2 regions of the Pseudomonas sp. 2FE genome follow, and region 2 is predicted to be linked to the other one. Evidence: riboswitches for the same ligand, from Rfam matches in the RefSeq annotation. Region 2 holds a riboswitch; the other holds the start of a gene.
What was found. A riboswitch is a leader RNA that binds a small molecule or an ion and turns the genes downstream of it on or off. The one in region 2 is predicted to bind cobalamin.
Positions count from the first base shown of each region.

Region 1: it holds a riboswitch for cobalamin, as region 2 does, so the genes downstream of both, cobO (cob(I)yrinic acid a,c-diamide adenosyltransferase) here and cobW (cobalamin biosynthesis protein CobW) in region 2, are expected to answer to the same signal.

Region 1 is NZ_SCMO01000001.1:263,490-270,641, reverse strand. Features, by position in the region: gene cbiB (adenosylcobinamide-phosphate synthase CbiB) at 1-219, opposite strand, end outside; gene bluB (5,6-dimethylbenzimidazole synthase) at 216-881, opposite strand; gene FFS12_RS01325 (cobyrinate a,c-diamide synthase) at 895-2,199, opposite strand; gene cobO (cob(I)yrinic acid a,c-diamide adenosyltransferase) at 2,312-2,923, opposite strand; cobalamin riboswitch at 3,205-3,461, opposite strand; tRNA gene FFS12_RS01315 (tRNA-Ala) at 3,738-3,813, opposite strand; gene FFS12_RS01310 (O-methyltransferase) at 3,943-4,605, opposite strand; gene FFS12_RS01305 (C40 family peptidase) at 4,652-5,164, opposite strand; gene FFS12_RS01300 (C40 family peptidase) at 5,260-5,850, opposite strand; gene FFS12_RS01295 (NAD-dependent deacylase) at 5,915-6,682, opposite strand; gene FFS12_RS01290 (DNA-3-methyladenine glycosylase I) at 6,727-7,152, opposite strand, start outside.
Region 2 is NZ_SCMO01000002.1:430,535-437,686, forward strand. Features, by position in the region: gene cobN (cobaltochelatase subunit CobN) at 1-1,172, opposite strand, end outside; gene cobW (cobalamin biosynthesis protein CobW) at 1,292-2,359, opposite strand; cobalamin riboswitch at 2,532-2,746, opposite strand; cobalamin riboswitch at 2,836-3,064, shown strand; gene FFS12_RS07080 (CbtB domain-containing protein) at 3,174-3,359, shown strand; gene FFS12_RS07085 (CbtA family protein) at 3,370-4,077, shown strand; gene FFS12_RS07090 (cobalamin biosynthesis protein) at 4,187-4,597, shown strand; gene cobM (precorrin-4 C(11)-methyltransferase) at 4,630-5,388, shown strand; gene FFS12_RS07100 (hypothetical protein) at 5,566-5,820, shown strand; gene FFS12_RS07105 (DUF692 domain-containing protein) at 5,879-6,724, shown strand; gene FFS12_RS07110 (DUF2063 domain-containing protein) at 6,715-7,152, shown strand, end outside.

The DNA of each region.
Region 1 (7,152 bases), on a different contig from region 2:
CGCCAGCACCCAGGCCGTGACCCCATGGCTGCGCCAGCCGCGACCGATCTCCTGGTGATGCGGATCACCTTCTGCCGAAGGGGGCGCGAAGGGTCGGTTAAAGCGCCTCTCAAGTGCGTCAGCCAGGCGCCCAAAGGCCACCAGCGGGTGCCAGCGTTTCGGCTCACCCAACACGGCATCCAGCGCCACGCCGGCCACAGTCATCAGGGCGATGCTCATGCCCGCTCACCCCGCTGCCGCTCTTCCCACTGATTGTCGAACACCAGTTCGGCCAGCGGCCGGGGTGTGGCCCAGCCTTCCTGCTGCAACATCGGTACCGGGTAAAACTCCGGCACCGGGCCCAGGCAGAGCACCGCCACCGGTTTCGCCCCGGCCGGTAAATGGAGCAGCGCGGCCAGGGCCTCGGGGTCGAACAAGGACACCCAGCCCAGGCCCAGACCTTCCGCGCGAGCGGCGAGCCAGAGGTTCTGAATCGCGCAGGCGAGCGACGCCAGGTCCATTTCCGGCAAGGTGCGGCGACCGAACACATGCGCCTCGCGGCCGTCCATCAGGGCCATCACCAGCAACTCGGCGCAGTCGCGTATACCCTCGACCTTGAGCCGCATGAATTCATCCGAGCGCTGCTGCAAGGCCTCGGCCGTGCGCACCCGCTCCTCTTCCACCAGGCCATGAATAGCCTCACGCAAGCCTGGCCGGGTGATGCGGATAAACCGCCAAGGCTGCATCAAGCCGACGCTCGGCGCCTGATGCGCCGCCTCCAGCAGACGCGCCAGCAGTTCAGGCGCGACCTGGCCGCCACTGAAATGGCGCATGTCGCGGCGTTCGGCAATCGCGCGGTACACCGCCGCGCGCTCGGCTTCGCTGAACGCGTGCTGGCTCATGCAGTTGACTCGCTCATGGTAGGAACAGGGCCGCAGCCGCCTGGGGATTGGACGGCAGATAAAGGTGGATATAGGAAGCGGTCAGCCGGCCGATCCGGTAAACCGCCTCGGCCGTGCGCTTATAAGTCGGGCAGACGCCACGGGCCAGCGGCTCCAGGGCGCAGTCCAGCTCCGAATAGTGGTAGGTGTGGCCACGCAGGCGCCCTTCCGGCAATTCGATTTCCTGCAACGCCAGCGCCTTCAGGCGTTTGTGCATCAGCGCCTGGCCGGGCAGCAGACCGAGCAGCTCGCCACGCTCACCGTCTTTATCGGTCAGCGCCTTGAGCAGGTAGAGCATGCCGCCACACTCGGCGTGGATCGGTTTGCCGGCGGCGTGATGGGCATGAATCGCCGCGCTCATCGGCTGATTGGCCGCCAGCTGTTGCAGGTGCAGCTCGGGGTAGCCGCCGGGCAGATAGAGGCTGTCTACCTCGGGTATCTCGGCATCCTGCAGCGGCGAAAACTGAATCAGCTCGGCACCCAACTGGCGCAGCAGATCGAGGTTAGCCTGGTAGATAAAGGCGAACGAGGTGTCCCGCGCGACGCCGATGCGCACGCCGGCCAATAACGGCTCGATGGGCTGGCTCTCAAACAGCTCGGGCGCGGCAAAACTCACCGGCGCCGGCAAGCCGACGTCGGCACTCGCGGCCAGGGCATCGGCGGCGGCATCCAGACGGGCGTCCAGATCGGCCAGTTCTTCGGCCTGCACCAGCCCCAGGTGCCGGCTCGGTAGTTCGATCGCGGCGCTACGCGGCAAGGCGCCGTACCAATGAATGTGCTTGGGCAGGCAGTCACGCAATATCTCGCCATGGCGGATGCTGCCGGTGCGGTTGGCCAGCACCCCGGAGAACGGCAGATCGGCCTGGAAGGTGGCCATGCCGTGGGCCATGGCACCAAAGGTCTGGGCCATGCCGGAGCCGTCGATCAGCGCCATCACCGGCACGCCGAAATGCCGCGCCAGATCGGCGGCGGACGGTGTGCCATCGAACAGGCCCATGACCCCTTCGATCAGAATCAAGTCGGCCTCACCAGCGGCTTCCCAGAGCAGGCGACGGCTTTCCACCGCGCCGACCATCCACAGGTCGAGCTGATAGACCGGCGCGGCGCTGGCGCGGGCGAGGATCATCGGGTCGAGAAAGTCCGGCCCGCACTTGAACACCCGCACCCGCTTGCCCTGGCGCGTATGCAGCCGCGCCAGGGCGGCGGTGACGGTGGTCTTGCCCTGGCCGGAAGCCGGCGCGGCGATCAACAGGGCCGGGCATTGGCGTGCGGAGCTCATGCGCTCAAACCTCGTCCGTAGGGTGCATTCGACCGCAGGGCAATGCACCGCATGGCCTCCGGATGGTGGATTGCCGCGTTGCGGCGAATCCACCCTACTAAAGCCAGGCGCCTCAAAACTCCACCCCTTTCTGCGCCTTCACGCCGGACTTGAACGCATGCTTGAGCATGCCCATTTCGGTCACGGTGTCTGCCGCCTCGATCAAGCCGGGCGGCGCACCACGGCCGGTGGCGACCACGTGCTGCAACAGCGGGCGACCACCGATATCGGCCAGCACGGTGTCCAACGGCAAATAGCCATGCTTGAGCGCGATATTCAGCTCATCCAGCACCACCAGGCCGATCTCGGGGTCATTCAACAACTGCTTGGCCACCGCCCAGGCGGCGACGGCCTTGTCGATATCGCGCTGGCGATCCTGGGTGTCCCAGGTGTAACCCTCACCCATCACGTGGTAGCTGACTTCCTCGGGGAAGCGGCGGAAGAATCGCTCTTCGCCAGTGCTCGCCGCGCCTTTGATGAACTGCACCACGCCGACCTTCATGCCATGTCCCAACGCGCGGGCGACCATACCGAAGGCCGAGCTGCTTTTGCCTTTGCCATTGCCGGTGTGCACCAGCAACAGACCGTATTGGTCTTGCGCCTGGGCGATCTTTTCGTCGACCAGGGCCTTCTTGCGCTCCATCCGGGCCTTGTGGCGGGCGTCTCTTTCTGCTGACTCGCTCATCGTTTCACCTCAGAACCTTGCTGCACGTTGGAGGCTGCCCAAACACCGCTGGAAGCGCGAAAAGGGTGTAGAGACAGACTAGTCAGGAAAGAATGCCGCCCGGGACACGGCGGACAAAGTCTCGCCACCGCCGAACCAATAGCTGGCACCAGAAAGGACTTACTCATCGAGACAGGATCTCCACCACTCTCGCCCACAGGACTCAGGCTGGGTAAAGCTTGCGGAGAACAGCGGACGCACAGGCCGCAGCGCAGCCTACACGCCAGACAACGCCCTCCGCGATGCCGTGGACTGCGACAGGCCGGTCTCCGGGCTTACGAGCGGAACACCTTCGAGATGAGGCGTTCGCAAAACCGCACCTTCCCGTGCAGGGCACAGTGGCTAAAAGCGGCTTCTTGACTCGTCTACCGTTGCGGGGGCAGCGCCGGAATAGTTTTGCCTGACTGCTCATTAAATGAACAACTGCAAGAACGCACCGGCTTCCCTGTTTCACCCCGCCGGCACTAAGCCTGGGGGCACCTGAAGCAAGGCAGGCAGGTTAGAGGGTTGGCGGTGGAGCGTCAACGCGGCACTAAGGGTGAATATGGCCAGCTTGCAGCTGAACTCGGCATAGGTGCCGCCAAGCAGCGCACTTTGCCCGGCCGGTGGTGGCGGCCAAAGGCCTTATCCAGTCTTCAAATGCTCTGGCTAGGTGCCGGTGAAGTGTTGAGCTGGCCCGCTGGGTCTTGCACTTTTCCAATGCTCGCCTTGCAACAGCTAACTCAGACATAGCCAAACGAAAAGGCCGGACCCCATGGGTTCCGGCCTTTCGATTTGGTGGACCGAAGGAGGATCGAACTCCCGACCTCCACGTTGCGAACGTGGCGCTCTCCCAGCTGAGCTATCGGCCCTAAGACGGGCTGAATATAGCTCACCGGCTGCAGACTGGCGCTGGCAGGCGGACGCGGTCAAGCCTGTTCGAGTGAATCGTTGGAAAAAGCTGTTGGGGCGAACTCATGCGCCCAGGCCCTGCACAGCTGTCAGTGTTTACGGCAGAGGGTCAGACCATCGCCGATGGGCAGCAGAGACAAATCCAGGCGTTGGTCGTTTTTCAGGCGCCGGTTGAGGGCTTGGATAGCGCGGGTGTCGGCGCTGTCGGGCGCCTGTTCCAGGACTCGCCCACTCCACAGGGTGTTATCGAACAGGATCAAAGCGCCCGGCCGGGCCAGCACCAGGGCATGCTCCAGGTAAACCGGGTAGTTGGCCTTGTCGGCGTCGATAAAGATCAGATCGAAGGTTCCGCTCTGCCCTTCTCGCTCCAGCAGACCAAGGGTCTCCAGCGCCGGCGCCAGACGCAGGTCGATGCGTTCGTGCACTCCCGCCTGCTGCCAGTAGCGACGGGCGATGGCGTTGTAGTCGCCGGGCAGGTCGCAGCAAATCAGTTGGCCATCTTCCGGCATGGCGCTGGCCATACAGAGGGCGCTGTAGCCGGTGAAGGTGCCGATTTCCAGCAGGCGTTTGGCACCGATTAGCTTGACCAGCAGCGCCATGAATTGACCCTGCTCCGGGGCGATCTGCCAGCGCGCCATGGGCAAGGCTTGAGTTTCCTCGCGCAGGCACTTGAGCAGCGGCGTTTCACGCAGGGAGACCTCGAGCAGGTAGTTATACAGCGCGTCGTCGAGGTTCAGGGTACGGCCGGTCATGCGGCACTCCTATGTAAATGGGCGTGGGTAGATAGGCGCGTGCAGATCAGGGCGTGCGGGCGAGACGGGCCGGATTGAGCACCCGCTTGGCCTCCAGGTAGCTCTTCTGCCAGTAGGCAGTCGCCAGGCTATCCAAGCGCACGGTGCCGCCACTGGAGGGCGCGTGAACGAAACGCCCTTCCCCGACGTAAATACCCGCGTGGCTGACCTGACCGCCGCCATTGGTGGCGAAGAACAGCAGATCGCCGGTCTGCAACGCGTCACGCCGCACGCTCGGCGCACGCATGCCGATCATCTCGCGGGTTGAGCGCGGCAAGGCGATGCCGGCTGCATCCCGGTAGACGTAGCCGATCAGGCCGCTGCAATCGAAGCCGCTGTCTGGGGTATTGCCGCCGTAACGGTAAGGCGTGCCGACCAGCCCCAAGGCGCGCAACAGCACATCATCGGCGGCGCCACTGTGCTCGGTGGTGAAAACGCTTTCCGGAGGGGCGGTGTTGCTCGCGCAGGCAGTCAGCAGCGCGGCGAGTACGAGTAGGGCGAGACGGGCCGTGGCGGGCATAAGCGAGGCGGCTCTGATTCTTAGTGCGCTCTACTCTGCCGCGAGGTACGAGCGCGCGCAAGCTTTGCGCTTGCGCGCGCTGAACTCAATGGAGATTAAGGGTGCAGCGGATTGTGGCTAACCGAAGCCAGCGCCAAGGCGCGCTTGGCCTCGATGAAGGTACGGCTCCAGTATTTATCATCCAGGCTGTCCACCCGCACACCGCCGCTGCGGCTGCTGGAAGAATGGATGAACTGATCATCGCCGAGGTAGATGCCGGCGTGGCTGACCCGGCCACGGCCGTTGGTGCTGAAGAACAACAGATCGCCAGGCTCCAGCTCGGTACGCTCCACCAGCGGTGCATCGAGGTTGATCATTTCGCGGGTGGAGCGCGGCAGGCTCATACCGGCTTCTTCTTTGAACAGGTAACCGATAAAGCCGCTGCAATCGAAACCGGAAGACACCGAACTACCGCCGAAACGGTAGCGGGTGCCTACCAGCGACAGGCCGTGAGCCAGGATGCTGTCGGCAAAGGTCGGCAATTCGTAGGGTTTGTCTTGGGCGAAGTCCGGCAGCGGCTCGACAGTTTGCTCATCGGCAATCGGCTGGGGAGCTTCGGCGACCTGCGACTTCGGCGAGTAGCCGGCGCAAGCAACCAGGAAGACTGAGAGTGCGAGGGGCACGAGGGGTGCGAAGCGCTTTAGCATGGGCACGGCCGTGTCGAATTTTATGAAGCCGCGACTATGCCTTCCACAACCCTCACTTGCAAATTTAATTAGCCGGAATGTGACCCAGTAACTCCGGCAACACATCTAAGGCCCTACCCCGTAAATGCACATCCACCAGCCGGCTGAGGTCGCTGTGCATCGGGTTGATTTCGGCGGTGAAGCCGCCTGCGTGGCGGGTGCGCACGACCGGCTCGACTATATAGGGGAAGCTCGCCGTGGTCCCCACCGCCAGCACCACGTCGAAGCCTTTGCGCAGCTCGGCATAGAGCGTGTCGATGGCCAGCTCCGGCAGCAGTTCCTCGAACAGCACCACCGGCGGGCGCAGGATGCCACCGCACTGCGGGCATTTTGGCGGCAGCGGACGCTGTAGATGCTCTGCCAATTCAGCGCTCTCGGCGCCACAGGATTGGCAGAACAGCGGCGCCAGTTCGCCATGAATCTCGATCAGCCGCTCCACCGGACTACCCGCCGCGCGGTGGTAGCCGTCGATATTCTGCGTCAGCACCCAGCAGCCAGATTTGCGCCGTTGCAGTTCGGCGATAGCGTAATGACCGGCATTCGGTTTGGCTCCCAGGCAGGCCTTGCCCAGTTCGGCGAGGTATTTCCAGCACAGGGCAGGATCGCGTTGCAGCATCGGCCCAGAGAGCGCCGTCTCGATCGGCAGCCCTTCTTCGGTCACGCCGTTATACAAGCCGCCGAGACCGCGATAGGTCGGCAAGCCGGAGTCCGCGGAAAGGCCCGCACCGCTGATGATCAGGATGCGTTCGGCGCGCCGAAGCGCCTGAGCGACTCGCTGAATTGCAGTATCCATCGGGGCCTCCCTCACCCTCTAAGGGCGAATACCGAGTCTCGCGATCAATGATTGACCGTATGCGCCAACATCACCGAAAGCTGACACAGGGGCCGGCCGCTTTGGGCGTGCCACTGATTGAACGCGGCTTGCACGGCGGCAAGCTCCTTCAGGCTGGTGGGAGTCTTTTCGATGATCTCCTGCGCCTTCAGGGCCGCGACCATATCGTCAGTCGGAATGAAGGTGTCTTTGCCAACCATGCGCAGCAAGCGTGGCGCCGACAGCCCGCCGAGCTGGCCGCCATGTTTGGCCAGGTACTTCCACAGGCCGACGATATCGGTCACCGGCCAATCGGCGATCAGCGCGCCGAAACTGCCCTGCTGCTTCGCCACATCGAGGACAAACTGCGCGTTACGCGGCACGCTTTTCAGCTTGCCAAGGTGACGGATCAGCCGCGCGTCCTGCATCAGCCGCTCCAGATGCTCGCCGCC
Region 2 (7,152 bases):
CCGTCGCGGGTCGGGTAGTTGGCCAGCACCAGGGCGATGCGTTTGTCGGCACTCGGCAAACGCGCCAGTTCGACCCAACGCCGCGCCAGTTCGGCGACGAAATCCATCCGCCCGGTTTCGGCCTGGTAGCAGACCACATCGCTCTGGCTGCGCTCGCTGCGCCAGGCCAGGCCCTTGAAGCTGATGGGCCGGGTGATGATGCGGCCGTCCAGCTCGGGCAGGGCGATGTGCATGGCCAAGTCACGGGGGCCCAGGCCCTGGGGGTTGTCGCGCCAGAGCGGCAGGTTGTCGAGGGCGCAGATGGCCTGCAGCACCGGCACATTGCGGCGAAACGGGCGCAGGTTGGGCGCCTCGGGGTTGGACTGGGCGAAGCCGGTGGTGTTGATAATCAGCGCGGCGTCCGCCTGCTCGAGCACATCTTCCACCACCGTCAGGCAGGCCGCCTCTTTCAGGCTGGCCACGGCAATCGGCAGGGGGTTGAGACCCTGGGCCAGCAGGCGTTGGCAGAACTCGTCGATGAAGGCGGTGTTCGCCGACTGCACGTGGGTGCGGTAGAACAGCAGCCCGACCACCGCTTGCCCAGCACGCCAGTCGGCTTGCCAATGGCTCAGCTCGGCGTTGGCCTGCCGCGGGTGATAGAGGCCCACGCGCGGCAGCGGCTGCGGTTCGACCCAGGGGTAAGCCGCATCCAGCCAGGTGCTGGCGAGGTAGTGATAGAGCTGCCTGGCGTTGTCCACCCCGCCTTGGCGCAGGTACTGCCAGAGCCGTTCGGCCTCGGCGGCGGCGACGTTGCCCAGCGCGGTCAATTCCGGATCGGGGCTGTCGTCGCCCGGCACCAGAATCAGTTTGGTGCCACGGGCGGCGAGTTCGACCAGGCGCTCGACGCCATAGCGCCAGTAGCTGATGCCGCCGTGCAGGGAAATCAGGATCAGCTTGGCGTGTTGCAGCACCTCGTCCACATAGAGGTCGACCGATGCGTGATTTTGCAGCTGCGTCGGGCTGGCCAGACGCAGGCTCGGGTAGTCCGCCGGCAGCTCCCGCGCCGCCTCGGCCAGCAGCGACAGGTGCGAGTCGCCGGTGCAGAGGATCACGACATCGGCGGGGGTCTGCGCCAGATGGGCGATGCCATCGGCGGGGACGAAACCACCGGGCTGGGTGCGCAAGAGGTGCATGGGTCAGCGTGGGTCCTGTGGTGGCGCGGTCGCGTGTTCGTGGGTTGGGAGCGTAGGGTGCGCCGCGCGCACCAGGCGGCGATCAAGTTCTGCGGTGCGCATGGCGCACCCTGCGCGCGTCAGGCCAGTGAGGTCTTCAGCTCGTTGCTGATAAGCGCCTGATCCAACTCCTGGCCGATGATCACCAGATGGCTGGCGCGGCTTTCATCGGCGCGCCAGGCGCGGTCGAAGTGTTTGTCGAAACGCTTGCCGACCCCCTGGATCAGCAGGCGCATGGGCTTGCCGGGAATCGCCGCGAAGCCCTTGATGCGCAGCACCCCGTGGCGCTCGACCAGGCTATTGAGGCTGGCCAGCAACAAGTGCTCATCGACTTCCGGCAGCTGGATGGCGAAGGAGTCGAATTCCTCGTGGTCGTGCTCGGCGTGGCCATCAAGGTTGTGGTCTTCGAGGTCGTGGTGGGTCTTGCGGCCGTCGATATGCAGCTCGGTTTCCGAGTTCAGGCCAAGCAGGATCGACAACGGCAGCTCGCCACTGCGCGCTTCGATGACCTTCACCGCCGGCGGCAGTTCTTCCGCCACTTCGGCACGGACGGCGGCTAGCGCTGCGGGGCTGAGCAGGTCGGCCTTGTTGAGGATGACCAGGTCGGCGCTGGCCAGTTGGTCGGCGAACAGCTCGTGCAGCGGCGATTCGTGGTCGAGGTTCGGGTCTGCGCGGCGCTGGGCGTCGACCCGATCCGGGAAGGCGGCGAAGGTGCCGGCGGCCACAGCGGGGCCGTCGACCACGGTGATGACCGCGTCGACGGTGCAGGCGTTGCGGATTTCCGGCCAGTTGAAGGCCTGGACCAGCGGCTTGGGCAAGGCCAGGCCGGAGGTCTCGATGAGGATCTGGTCGAGGTCGCCACGCCGCGCCACCAGCTCGCGCATGACCGGGAAGAATTCTTCCTGCACGGTGCAGCACAGGCAGCCGTTGGCCAGCTCGAACACCCGGCCGACGGCTTCTTCTTCGCTGCAGCCGATCGAGCATTGCTTGAGGATTTCGCCGTCGATGCCGAGTTCGCCGAACTCGTTGACTATCACCGCGATGCGCCGCCCTTCGGCGTTGTTGAGCATGTGCCGCAGCAGGGTGGTTTTACCGGCGCCGAGAAAGCCGGTAACTATGGTGACGGGTAGTTTGGCCAAGGTTTTCATGCGTCGCGCAGCCCTGTTCAGATCGAAGCGAAAGCGGATCGGCGGGCATGCGCGACGAGCGTAGCGGAGCACCAGGCTCGCATTAAGCAGTTCGCCACCGGATCACCCCGCCCGGTTGTCGTACGAACCTGTGCACTATCTGCCTGAGCGGCGCTCGACTAGATCTTGAACAGGTTCTAAGAAGTTCGAAGGCAGGTCTCCTGGCTCACGACTTGGCCCGCTCTCCTAATCAGGGGGCCCTCTCTTCGCCTTCCCGCATACGGCAGTGGCATTGGAAGAGATCAAGTCGCTTACAGTTGCGGGGGCAGCCACGGCGTTCAACCGCGTTCCCTCTTAGCTCTGGTGCTGGCTTGCTGAGCCCAGAGAACCTCGAAGCGGCAAGGCTACGCAGTGCGCGGAGTCGGGTCAATTCAGGCGGTGTGAAAACTACTGCGGCGCCACCGCCGAAGTTGACGCTCGACCCGTGTTCGTGATGTTCTAGAAAGGCTGTTTCAGGTGTCTTGTGCGGTCGTGCGCAAGGTGAAACGGGAAGTCGGTGCGCTCCCAGGAGCTAGTCCGACGCTGCCCCCGCAACGGTAAGCGAATGATGGGACCGAAAAACCACTGTGCCGCAGGGCATGGGAAGGTGAGTCCCATGACACTGTGGATGTTCGCATCCAGCAGTCAGCGCAAGCCCGGAGACCGGCCTGAAATCATTACAGTTTGGCAAACCCGCGGTGGGCGGGCGCAAGCCGGAAGCTCGAGTGCGTTCGCATTCGGCTCCTCGTGCGTTCCCTTCTGCTACGTTTTCATTTCCAGTTCAGAGGGAACGGTCATGTCCACTAGCACCCTGACACATTCTGCCGAGGCCAGTGCCTCGCTCTCGCAACGCCTGGTTCTGGCCATCGGTGCCGGCCTGTTGGGCGCACTGCTGGTCTATTTCGCCGGCTTCTCGCAGATCGATGCCGTACACAACGCGGCGCACGATACCCGCCACAGCTCCGCATTTCCGTGCCACTGAGAGGCTTGCCATGATTAAGCGCATCGCCCAGACGGCCGGCTTCAGCGGGCTGTTGGCGGCACTTTTATTGACTCTGTTGCAGAGTTTCTGGGTCGCACCGCTGATTCTTACAGCGGAAACCTTCGAGAACAGCGCGCCGGCCACCGAACAGGTCGGCGAGCATGGGCATGAGGCCGGCGTTGCCGCGCATGAGCACAGCGCCGAGGCCTGGGCGCCGGAAGATGGCTGGCAGCGCGTGCTGTCCACCACTGGCGGTAATCTGGTGGTGGCGGTGGGCTTCGCGCTGATGCTGGCCGGTCTGTACAGCCTGCGTACGCCGGGCCGGACCTGGGAAGGCCTGCTCTGGGGCTTGGGCGGTTTCGCGACCTTCAGCCTGGCGCCTGCGTTGGGCTTGCCGCCGGAGTTGCCGGGGACTGCCGCCGCCGATCTGGCGTTGCGTCAGTACTGGTGGATCGGTACCGCCATGGCCACGGCGGTAGGTCTGGCGCTGATCGTCTTCGGTAAGTACTGGGCGTTGCGCAGCCTTGGCCTGGCGCTGCTGCTGGTGCCGCACGTGATCGGTGCGCCGCAGCCCGAGGTGCATTCGAGCCTGGCGCCAGAGGCGCTGGAACACCAGTTCATCTGGGCCTCGCTGATTACCAATGCCTTGTTCTGGGTGGCGTTGGGCTTGCTCTCGGCCTGGCTGTATCGCCGTTTCGCCGGCCCGAACGCGGCGTGAGCCACTGCTCCGGTCCTCGGCCGGCTGCACATGAACCCGTTGACGGCTGTGCCGTCAGCGGGTTTTTCGCTTTTGTCCACGCTTCTATCCATGCCACTGCGCCGCTGCCATGACGGCCGCTCCGCTCTATATCGCCGGCCTCGGCTGCCGGCGTGGCTGTTCGCAAGCCGTGCTGCGCGAGCTGCTGGAGCAGACGCTGGATGCCTATGGCTTGCAGCTGGCGGACTTGAGCGGGCTGGCCAGTATCGAGCAGAAACGCGCCGAGCCCGGCTTGCTGGCCCTGGCGCAAACGCTGGAGCTGCCATTGGAGTTTTTCTCTGCCGCACAATTGGCGGCGTTCGCTAGCCGGCTGACGCAACATTCCGCCATCGCCTTGCGCGCCACCGGCAGCGCCGGGGTGGCCGAGGCCTGTGCCCTGGCACAGGCCGAGGCGTTGAGCGGTAGTCGGGCCGAGCTGTTGATCGGCAAACACAGCAATGCCAGCGCCAGCTTTGCCCTGGCCTGCATTCGTCGCCCATAAGTGTTTCCAACTTCACGACTCAGGAGAGGCCCATGACGGTCTATTTCATCGGCGCCGGCCCAGGCGATCCGGAGCTGATCACGGTCAAGGGGCAACGCTTGATCCATTCCTGCCCGGTGATTCTCTATGCCGGTTCGCTGGTGCCCGCGGCAGTGCTCGAAGGCCATAGTGCCGAGCTGCTGGTGAATACCGCCGAACTGCACCTGGAGGAAATCATCGCGCTGATCAAGGCGGCCCATGAGCAGGGCCAGGATATCGCCCGCGTGCATTCCGGCGACCCGTCGCTGTATGGCGCGATCGGCGAGCAGATTCGCCTGCTGCGCCAACTGCAGATTCCGTTCGCGATAGTTCCGGGCGTCACCGCCACCGCCGCCTGTGCGGCGCTGCTGGAAAGCGAGCTGACCCTGCCGGGTATCTCGCAAACCCTGATCCTCACCCGCTACGCGAGCAAAACCTCGATGCCGGCCGGCGAACAGTTGCCGGACCTGGCGCGCCACGGCGCGACCATGGCGATTCACCTGGGCATCAGCCATTTGCACAAGATCGTCGCCGAGCTGCTGCCGCACTATGGCGCCGACTGCCCGGTGGCGGTCATTCACCGCGCCAGCTGGCCGGATCAGGACTGGGTCAGCGGCACCCTGGCCGACATCCAGCCCAAGGTGCAGGCCAAAGGCTTCCAGCGCACGGCGTTGATCCTGGTCGGCCGGGTGCTGGCGGCCGAGGACTTCGCCGACTCCACGCTTTACCGCGCAGGCCACGAACACCTTTATCGGCCGGCGGACCAGGCCTGATCCACAGAAGCTCGTGGCCAGGCTCGCGCTTGGATCTGCCCTCGGGGGAATCGCTGAAGGGCTCGGGAAATTCTTTTCGCCTGGCTGTAACGCCAGAAACTGTCTTCACTCTATCAATGTGTCGGGCCTGAGTAAGCCGTCCACGGCCGACGCCCCCCATCAGATGAGGATAACAACATGACCATGAAAACTGCCGCTGCTGGCGCCGCCTTAGCCCTGGCCGCCGCCGGACTGTTCGCCAGCATCTCGCCCCAGGTTTTTGCCGAGGAGGCCCAGATGGTGCCCTGTTATGGCGTCAACGCCTGCAAAGGGCAAAACGACTGCAAGACCGCGAAAAACGCCTGCAAAGGGCAGGGCTCCTGCAAGGGACAAGGCTTCAAGAACATGACCCTGGCCGAGTGCAACAATGCCGGCGGCAAAGTCGGCAAATAAGTGCGCCTGGGGTGGCCGATTTACGGTCACCCCGGCCACTCTGGCGAAGGAGCCCGGCATGTCTTCAGCTACTCCCTGCCTCGGCTACGGCCTGGGGCTGCGCAGCGCCTACTACGGCGAGATACTCGAACAGCGCCCGGCGGTGGACTGGTTCGAAGTCATCTCGGAAAACTATCTGGTCGACGGCGGCAAGGCGTTGTATTACCTGGACGCCATCGGCGAGCACTACCCCTTGGTGATGCACGGCGTCTCGCTGTCCATCGGTGGCCCGCATCCGCTCGACCAAGCTTACCTGCAGCAGCTCAAGCATCTCGCCAACCGGGTGCAGCCGGCGTGGATCTCCGACCACCTGTGCTGGAGCCGCGGCAACGCCCATCAGTTGCACGACCTGCTGCCGTTGCCTTACACCGAAGAAAGCCTGCAGCATGTGGCCGCCCGCGTGCGCCAGGTGCAGGAGGTACTAGAGCGGCCGCTGGTGCTGGAAAATGTCTCCAGTTACGTGCGCACCGCGAACTCTGATTTCAGCGAATGGCAGTTCCTCGCCGCCCTCAGCGAGCTGAGCGGCTGCGAGCTGTTGCTGGACGTCAACAACGTCTATGTCAGCGCGCGCAATCACGGCTTCGAGCCCTGGGACTTTATCAGCGCGCTGCCAGCCGCGCGGATTCGCCAGCTGCACCTGGCCGGGCATAGCGACTACGGCAGCTACCTGATCGACACCCACGATCAGCCGGTCAGCGATCCGGTCTGGCGGCTCTATCAGCGTACCCTTGAGCACCTCGGCCCGGTCGCCACCCTGCTGGAGCGCGACGATCACTTCCCACCCCTCGCCGAGCTGCTCGCCGAACTGGACCAGGCCCGCGCACTCGCTGCCGTGGCACTCGGCACGGAGGCCGCATGCGCCTGAACGACTGGCAGCTCGAACTCGAGACCTACCTGCTCGGCGCGCAGCCGCAGCCCAACGCGGCGTTGCGCGACAGCCTGCTCGGCAGCCCAGCCCTGAGCGCCGAGGAAGGCCTGGCGATCTATCACAACGCCTACCGGGCGCGCCTGCTGGACGCCCTACGCGAAGACTTCCCAACCCTGCGTCATTGGCTCGGCGACGACCAGTTCGAGCGCCTGGCGAGTGCCTACCTGCAAGCTCATCCCTCCCGTCATTTCAGCCTGCGCTGGCTGGGCGCGCGGCTGGCGGACTTTATCGACGGCTACCTGGTCGCCGAACAGGGCGCGCCGCTGGCCGAACTCGCGCGTCTGGAATGGGCCTTCACCCTGGCCTTCGACGCCGCGGACGGCGAACCCCTGACCCTGCAGAGCATGGCCACGCTGCCGGCCGCG